2 regions of the Bradyrhizobium sp. SZCCHNR1043 genome follow, and region 2 is predicted to be linked to the other one. Evidence: predicted binding sites of a transcription regulator. Region 2 holds the regulator's gene; the other holds the start of a gene.
What was found. Region 2 encodes LexA, which represses DNA repair genes until DNA is damaged. Its sites were predicted from a motif close to TGTTCNNNNTGTGTTCNG; they were not measured.
Positions count from the first base shown of each region.

Region 1: the regulator LexA is predicted to act here: its motif matches at 1,478-1,495, upstream of QX039_RS25740 (DNA repair protein).

Region 1 is NZ_JAUEYN010000015.1:151,180-155,574, reverse strand. Features, by position in the region: gene QX039_RS25750 (UdgX family uracil-DNA binding protein) at 1-62, opposite strand, end outside; gene QX039_RS25745 (putative DNA modification/repair radical SAM protein) at 156-1,394, opposite strand; gene QX039_RS25740 (DNA repair protein) at 1,568-2,356, shown strand; gene QX039_RS25735 (DNA polymerase Y family protein) at 2,256-3,839, shown strand; gene QX039_RS25730 (error-prone DNA polymerase) at 4,180-4,395, shown strand, end outside.
Region 2 is NZ_JAUEYN010000005.1:116,317-120,711, reverse strand. Features, by position in the region: gene QX039_RS10285 (LysR family transcriptional regulator) at 1-513, shown strand, start outside; gene glp (gephyrin-like molybdotransferase Glp) at 746-1,957, shown strand; gene lexA (transcriptional repressor LexA) at 2,164-2,862, shown strand; gene QX039_RS10270 (hypothetical protein) at 3,121-3,561, shown strand; gene QX039_RS10265 (hypothetical protein) at 3,727-4,002, shown strand; gene QX039_RS10260 (ComEC/Rec2 family competence protein) at 3,957-4,395, opposite strand, start outside.

The DNA of each region.
Region 1 (4,395 bases), on a different contig from region 2:
GCCCGCGCTGCCCGGCGCCAGCCGTCGAAATCAGTGTCGTTGTCGAGGGTTACGACGTGCATTTCTCTCCTCACGTCATTGCGAGCGAAGCGACGCAATCCAGATTTCTCGTGCGGCCCTGGATCGCTTCGCTGCGCTCGCGATGACGGCTTCCGTTAGAATCCAAATCCCAGCTGCTGCGGTTTCGGCTGCAGCCGGGCTCTGAGGCTGGCGCCGTCGAGCAGGGACGGCTGTGGCCGGTGGTCGGAGAGAACGATGAACGGCAGCGCCTTGTTCCTGATGACGTTGAGCTGGGCCAGATCCGCAAAGCGGATCGTGGTGGTGCGGCGGGTCGCGAGGATGCGCTCCACCGTGCGGGTGCCGAAGCCGGGCACGCGCAACAGCTCCTCGCGGCTTGCTGTGTTGATGTCGAGCGGGAAGCGGTCGCGGTGGCGCAGCGCCCAGGCGAGCTTGGGGTCGATGTCGAGCGGCAGCATGCCTTCGTTCTCCTCGACGATCTCGTCGGCATCGAAGCCGTAGAACCGCATCAGCCAGTCGGCCTGGTACAGCCGGTGCTCGCGCACCAGCGGCGGTGCCTGCAGCGGCAGCGCGCGGCTGGCATCGGGGATCGGGCTGAAGGCGGAGTAATAGACGCGCTTGAGCTTGTAGGCGCCGTAGAGATTGGCCGAGGTCGACAGGATGACGCGGTCATTGGCGTCGTCGGCGCCGACGATCATCTGCGTACTCTGGCCTGCAGGGGCAAAGCGCGGCGGCCGCGCCTTCCGCACCGTCTTCTTGGCTTCCACCGTCTCGTCGAGCTTGAGCCGGAGACGGCCCATGGTGCGGCGGATGGCGCGCTGGTCCTTCTCCGGCGCCAGCCTGGTGAGGCTCGCCTCCAGCGGCGTCTCGATGTTGATGCTGAGCCGGTCGGCATAGCGGCCGGCCTCGGCGATCAGCGCCTCGTCAGCCTCCGGAATCGTCTTCAGATGAATGTAGCCGCGGAAGCGATGCTCCTCGCGCAATTTGCGCGCGACCGAGACGACCTGCTCCATGGTGTAGTCCGGGCTGCGGATGATGCCGGACGACAGGAACAGACCCTCGATGTAGTTGCGGCGATAGAAATCGATGGTGAGCTTCACCACCTCGTCGACCGTGAAGCGCGCGCGCGGCACGTTGGAGGAGGCGCGGTTGACGCAATACAGGCAGTCGTAGTTGCAGGCGTTTGTCAGCAGAACCTTGAGCAGCGAGATGCAGCGGCCGTCCGGCGCATAGGAATGGCAGATGCCCATGCCCGGCGCGGTCGAGCCGAGACCCTTGCCGTCGCGGGAATCCCGCATCTCGGTACCGCTGGAGGCGCAGGAGGCGTCGTACTTGGCGGCATCGGCCAGGATCTCCAGCTTGCGGAGCAGCTCCATACCTTTGAATCCTTTTGATTCCATTCGCTGAATCACATCCGGGGCAATCCCGATTGACTCTCTCGAAGGCGTTAGCTTTATATTAGAACGTATCATGAACAAAGAGGGCCGTCGTGGGTTCAACTGCAACAACGGCAGCGCCCGCACGATGGATGGAAGAGGAGCGGCGACGGATGACCGGCGCACGCATGGATACGCTCGCGCGTCTGCGCGGCCGCATTGCCCGTCTCGAGGCGGGAGATGGCGCACATGACCTGCGCCGGGTCGCGCTCGGCCATGACGAGGCCGACGCCGTGCTGCAGGGCGGGCTGGCCACCGGCGCGCTGCATGAGGTGTTCGCCGAGACCGGCCGTCAGGCGACGGCCGCGACCGGCTTCCTGTGCGGGCTCGCCGCGCGCGTCGCGGCGCGCCGCCCGCTGATCTGGATCCGGCAGGATTTCGCCGAGCGCGAGATGGGCGCGCTGTCGATGAGCGGGCTCGCCGAGCTTGGCCTCGACCCGCGCCGCATCGTGATCGTGCGGGCGCCCGATCTCGATCACGGCTTGCGCACCGCGGCCGACGCGCTCGCCTGCGATGCGCTGGGCGGGGTGATGCTGGAGGTGTGGGGCGAGACGCAAAAGCTCGATCTCGTCGCCAGCCGCAAGCTGACCCTGGCCGCGCAGGAGTCCGGCGTGACCGCGCTCGTGTTGCGCATTGCAGCCACACCCGAACCTTCGACCGCCGAGACGCGCTGGATCGTCCGCACCGCGCGGTCGCTGCCCTCGGCGCCCTGGATGGCCTGGGGCGCGCCGCGTCTCGACGCCGAGCTCATTCGCAACCGTCACGGCCAGACCGGACGATGGATCATGGAGTGGAGCCCCGATGCGTGCCGTTTCAGCGAACCGGCGGCGGATCCTCAGCCTGTGGCTGCCGCGCCTGCCCATCGATCGGATCAAGCGAAACTGCTCCGCCGATCGGCGTGACGACCTGCCGCAGGTCGTCGTCATCAAGGACGCCAATGCGCTCTTGATCCATGCGCTGGACGAGGCGGCGGCGTGCCATGGCGTCAGCCTCGGCCAGCCGCTGGCGAACGCCCGCGCGGTCTGTCCCGACCTCGTCGTCCACGAGGCCGACCTCGCGGCTGACGCCAAGATGCTCGAAGGCATCGCCGACTGGTGCGACCGCTTCACGCCGCTGGTCGCGCTGGATCCGCCGCATGGGCTTTCGCTCGACATCACCGGCTGCGTGCATCTGTTCGGCGGCGAAGCCAAACTGATGCGGTCGCTCTGCGATGCGCTGACCGCGCACGGTCTCACCGTGTCGGCAGCGATCGCCTCCAACGCCGTGTGTGCGCGCACGCTGAACCGGCAGGTGCATGGCCGCATCGTGCCTGACGGCGAGGAGGCGGCCGCGGTGGCGCCGCTGCTGGTGGCAGCCCTTGGCGGCAGCGAAGCGATCACGCTCGGCCTGCGCCGCGCCGGCTTGAAGACGATCGGCGACGTCGCGTCGCGCGGCCGCAACGAGATCACGGCGCGGTTCGGTGTCGCCTTCACCCGCGTGCTGGCCCAGGCGCTGGGCGAGGCCGATGCGCCGATCAGCCCGCGCAAAGTCCCGCCGGACTACATCGTCGACAAGCGCTTCGCCGAGCCGGTCGCGACCGACACGGTGATCGCGGCCAGTCTTTCCAGTCTCGCCGCGATGCTGGTGGCGGCGATGGCACAGCAGGGCAAGGGCGCGCGGCGGCTCGAGGCCTGCTTCTTCCGCACCGACGGCCTGGTGCGCGTCATCGCGGTCGACACCGGCCAGCCGGTCACCGAGGCCGCAATCATCGACCGTCTGTTCCGCGAGCGGCTCGACGCCCTGAATGATCCGCTCGATCCCGGCTTCGGCTTCGACATGATCCGGCTGTCGGCGAGCCGCAGCGAGATCGTGGTGCAGCAGCAGCGCGATCTCGACGCCCATGTCCACGACAATGACGAGCTGTCGGCGCTGATCGACCGCATCGCCGCGCGCATCGGCGGCAAGCGTGTGGTCGTGCATCTGCCGGTCGACACCCACATCCCGGAACGTGCGGCGTTGCCCTTACAGGCGCAGCAGAATCTTGCGGCCGCCACGGCGGCCGATTGGCCGGAGCGCAGCGAGGGCGAGCCGCCGCTGCGGCCTCTGCGGCTGTTCGCGCGCCCCGAAGTGATCCAGGTGATCGCGGGCGTGCCGGACGGCCCGCCCGCGCGCTTCGTCTGGCGCCGTGCCGCGCATGCGGTGGTGCGCGCCGAAGGCCCGGAGCGCATCGCCATGGAATGGTGGCGGCCGGACGGGCAGGGGCTGACGCGCGACTATTTCCGCGTCGAGGACGAGCACGGCCTGCGCTTCTGGCTCTACCGCGACGGGTTGTATGACCGCGAGCTCGATCAGCAGGAGGGCCTGCCCGTACAGCCCGCCTGGTACATGCACGGTCTGTTCGCATGAGGGTGGGGGAGATGGCACACATCCCGCGCCGACCCCGCTGCTCACCCTCCCCTGGAGGGGGAGGGTCGGCTCGCATGCGCGCATGCGAACCGGGGTGGGGTGACAGACCATCAGCGTTTGCGCTGCCCGTTGTCCTCGAGGCCAACTTACCGGCAGCTGAGAAGAGCTGGCGCAATGACAACCGATTGCTGGGCTCACCCCACCCCGCCGCGCGCTCTGCGCGCGTCGACCCTCCCCCTCCAGGGGAGGGTGGGCAGCTGTGCAAGCCGGTGCGTTGGGGCAAATCACCTGCAGGAGGCGGGCAACGCGCTGTCACGGAAACAGCCTGCGCGGTCGCGCCATGATCCCCGTCCCCTATGCCGAGATCGGCATCACCACCAATTTCTCCTTCCTGCAGGGTGGCTCGCATCCGCAGGACTACGTGCACCAGGCCGCCGCGTACGGCCTCGAAGCCATCGGCATCGCCGATCACAACACGTTGGCCGGCATCGTGCGCGCCTATAGCGAGCTCGGCAATGACCGGCTGAAGGACAAGCCGAAGCTCCTGTACGGTGCA
Region 2 (4,395 bases):
CTCGACGACGGAGCCTTGGATGTCGCGGTCGGCTGCTTCGACGCCGTCGCACAGCGGCACAGATCCCAGCTCCTGTTCGAGCAGGCGCTGAGCTGCGTCTACAATCCAAAGCGCATCGCGATGAAAACACCGATCAGCCTCGCCGACTATCTGTCGCTTCCGCACGCGCTGGTGACGCTGACCAACAGCCTGCAGGGCTGTCTGGAGGCGGCGCTGGATGAGATCGGGACCGAGCTCAACGTGGTCTCGGCCTCCTCGGAATTCCTCAGCGTGCTGGCGACGGTCGCCGCATCACCGGTGATCACGACGATACCGACCAGGATGGCAAAGCTCTACGGGCCGCGATTTGGGCTGACGCTCTGTCCCGCGCCGTTGAAGCTGCGGCTGCCGGCCGTCTCGATGGTCTGGCCGCTGCAGCTCGATCGTGATGCAGCATCGGTCTGGCTGCGGAACATGGTGGCGGATATCCTGCACACGACCGAGCGCGCCGCCTGTCGCGCAGCTGCTGGATAGAACGCGGGGCGGGAGCTAACCGGAACGGCGCATCGGCCAACGCCTTGGCACTGCGGTCGACCTTCTGCGCACTGATTGCAGGGTTTCTCGCGCGGTCGTGAGGCAGCGGCCCGGACGCGGCCAACATCAGACGATCAGAAGGCAGGAAGCGGCCTGAGCCCTTGGCCGAGCCGTGCGCGTTCGGTTAGAAGGCGACTCATTCGATCTGCCGTCTCCATCCGAAGGAACTCTCATGGCCCTGATGCCGGTGTCTGATGCGTTGTCCGCCGTGCTCGCCGGCGCGGAGCCGCTGGCCGAGGAGCTGGTGACGCTGGACGAGGCCCATCACCGCATCCTGGCCCGCGACCTCGCGGCGCTGCGGACGCAGCCGCCCGAGGCGATGTCGGCGATGGACGGCTACGCCGTGCGCGCGGCGGACGCAGCCCAGGCCAAGGTGCGGCTGAGGGTGATCGGCGAGGTCGCGGCGGGGCGGCCGTTCGATCGCGTGGTCGGACCCGGCGAGGCGGCGCGCATCTTCACTGGTGGCGTTGTCCCTGAGGGCGCCGACGCGGTGGTGATCCAGGAGGACACGATCGCCGAAGATGGCCACGTCGTGATCACCGAGGCCGCGATCAAGGGCCGGCACATCCGGCCCGCCGGCGTCGACTTTCATGAGGGCATGGTGCTGCTGAAGGCGGGCCGCCGGCTCAGCGACCGCGACCTGTCGCTGGCGGCCAGCATGAATCATCCGGCACTGCCGGTGCGGCGCCGGCCGAAGGTGGCGCTGCTCGCCACCGGCGACGAGCTCGTGATGCCTGGCTCGACGCCCGGCCCGGGCCAGATCGTCTATTCCAACGGCTACGCCCTGCGGGCGCTGGTGCGCAGCGAGGGCGCGACACCGATCGATCTCGGCATCGCCGCGGATACGATGGAGGCCACGATCGCCGGGATCCGGCGGGCGCGCGAGGCCAAGGCCGACATCCTGATCACGACCGGCGGCGCCTCGGTCGGCGATCACGACCTCGTCAAGCAGGCGCTCGAAGCCGAGGGCGTCGAGATGGCGTTCTGGAAGATCGCGATGCGGCCGGGCAAGCCGATGATGCACGGACGGCTCGGCGACATGAGGGTGATCGGACTGCCCGGCAATCCGGTGTCGTCCTATGTCTGCGCCATCCTGTTCCTGGTGCCGCTGATTCGGCGGCTGCTCGGCCGCGACGAAGCTCGCATGCCACGCGAGACCGCCCTGCTCGGCCGCGAACTCGGGGCCAACGATTCGCGCGAGGACTATCTGCGGGCGCAGCTCGAGGAGCGCGCCGACGGCACCCTGATCGCAACGCCGGTGACCCAGCAGGATTCGTCGCTGCTCGGCAATCTCGCGCTCTCGCAGGCGCTGGTGATCCGGCGGGCGTTTGCGCCGAAGGCCGCCGCCGGCAGCCCGTGCGAGATCCTGCGCCTGCCGAGCTAGGCCGTTTCCCCCGGCAAAGCCCGGTCCGTTCACTACAATTTAAGGATTGCGGAACACACATCGAACATATAGTGTCCGTTCATGATTTGTTTTTAGTATGTTGCGGGCGACGCGATGATGGTCCGACTCCAAGGCGCTCTCAGCCGGTTTGTGCTCAAGGCGCAGCTCCTGGACTCGGACGACAACAAACTGGGGACCAGGTCGAGATGCTGACGCGCAAACAGTACGAACTTCTGCGGTTCATCAACGAGCGGCTCAAGGAAGCCGGCGTGCCGCCGTCCTTCGACGAGATGAAGGATGCGCTCGATCTGCGCTCGAAGTCCGGCATTCATCGCCTGATCACGGCGCTCGAGGAGCGCGGCTTTATCCGCCGGCTGCCCAACCGCGCCCGCGCGATCGAGGTGATCAAGCTGCCCGAGCTGTCACAGGCTGCCAACAACCGCCGCGGCTTCACCCCATCGGTGATCGAGGGCAATCTCGGCAAGGTGCGCACCAGCACTCCCGCGCTGGACGATGGCGAGCGCCCCGTCGCGGTGCCGGTGATGGGCCGCATCGCCGCCGGTACCCCGATCGAGGCGCTACAGACGCGCAGCCACACCATCAGCGTGCCTGCCGACATGCTCGGCAACGGCGATCACTATGCGCTCGAGGTGCGCGGCGACTCCATGGTCGATGCCGGCATCCTCGACGGCGACATGGCGCTGATCCAGCGCAACGAGACCGCCGACACCGGCGACATCGTGGTAGCGCTGATCGACGATGAGGAAGCGACGTTGAAGCGCTTCCGCCGCCGCGGCGCATCGATCGCGCTGGAGCCGGCCAACACCGCCTACGAGGTGCGCATCCTGCCGCCCAACCGGGTGAAGATCCAAGGCAAGCTGGTCGGGCTGTATCGCAAGTACTGATCGCGGACGCGATCGGTCGATCGGCGGCGAGCGCACGCGCTTCTCCGCCGATCGAAATTGGTCACGCGCGAATGCACCTCAGGATGTGCAGCGCGGCATGCTCAAACGCTTGTGATCGCCCGCGGGCGCACGCGGTGCAGATCAGCGCAGAATTGCCGTGAAGCGCGCGCTAACATCTCCTCGATGTCCACTCTGATAGAGGCCTGCGCCTGTCCGGGGGGAGCGTGGGTCGGCTATCTCTCAACGAGGAGCGATCCGATGTGTGACTACAGCCTCCATGCGGTTGCGTCCCGTCCCGCCAAGGTCGGCGAGACGTTGATCTCGACGACGTTTCGCGGCACCGCCACCCGCGGCTTCGCCCTCGAGAGCGAGCCGACCGTCGCAGTCTGCATGCTGCCCGGCACCGAGTTGGCATTTGTCGAGGACGTCCGCTACGACAGCCGCTGGCTCTGGACCCGGACGATCCGCGAGCGCGTCGCGAAGTTCAACAGCATCGAGACGCACATCCCCGATCGCCATCACGACGCGATCGAATTCGCCGACGGCCGCCACGTGCTGGTGACCCAGCTCTGCGAGGGCCAGCGCGTCACCGTGCTACAATTGCCGGTCAGCAAGCAGCCGGCCGAGCGCCGCCCGGGCATGGCGGAGGACGTTCCGGCTTCGCAGGCCACATCGATTCGCCGCATCAGCATCACCTGAGCGCCTGCGCGTCCGCATTTCTCTCGGCCATGAGCGAGCTTTCGGCCGGGGGAGATTTGGTTTCTGCAAGCGCAAGGTCTTTCCGGCGAACCTCACGCTCCGGCATCGCATCGAATAGGAACGACATCCCTCGGCCAGCATTGTGTGCCGGGGGAGCTTGCCGCCGTGGTCAACAAGATCGATTGGAACAAGGCCGGCCGGCTCTCCGAGTCCGGCCGCTACATGCTTGCGTTCGGATGGCTGACGGTCACGGCTGATGACATCGCCATCTGGCAACGCTATCCGGGCGCTGCGTTCACGCTGGTCGAAGGTCCCTCGCTGTTCGATGGACCCGATGACACCGTGTATCATCTCGGCACGTTGTATCATCTCAGCACGTTCGAGCTGTCCGGCGCTCAATCCTGCTCGCCCTGCTCCGTCTCCGGCGGCGTCGCGTCCTGAAGCCGCGACACCGGCGCACGCGGCGTCAGCGTCGTGTCGAACTCGCCGGCCTCGGCGGGCGCCGGCCACCACGGGCGATCGGTGCCGCCAGCGCGCACCGGCGTGACGGAGAAGCCGGTGCCCCGCTGCACCAGCATCAAGGCGCCCTGCTGCTGCAGGCGCTGGCGATCGATGACGGCCGCCGCGCAGGATGACGGCGCGGCGCGCGCGGTGACGATCAGCGCGGCACGGGCGCAATCATCGTCGAGCGCCTCGGCGCGCAGGGTCAAGGCGGCGAATCGGCCGTCGGCCATCGCGACCACGCAGCCCGCCTCGTCGCAGGAGACGCCATCGGCGAGCGATGAATCCGCCGGCAGCCGGGCATCGGCGTCGGCCGCGAGCCACTCCTTGGTG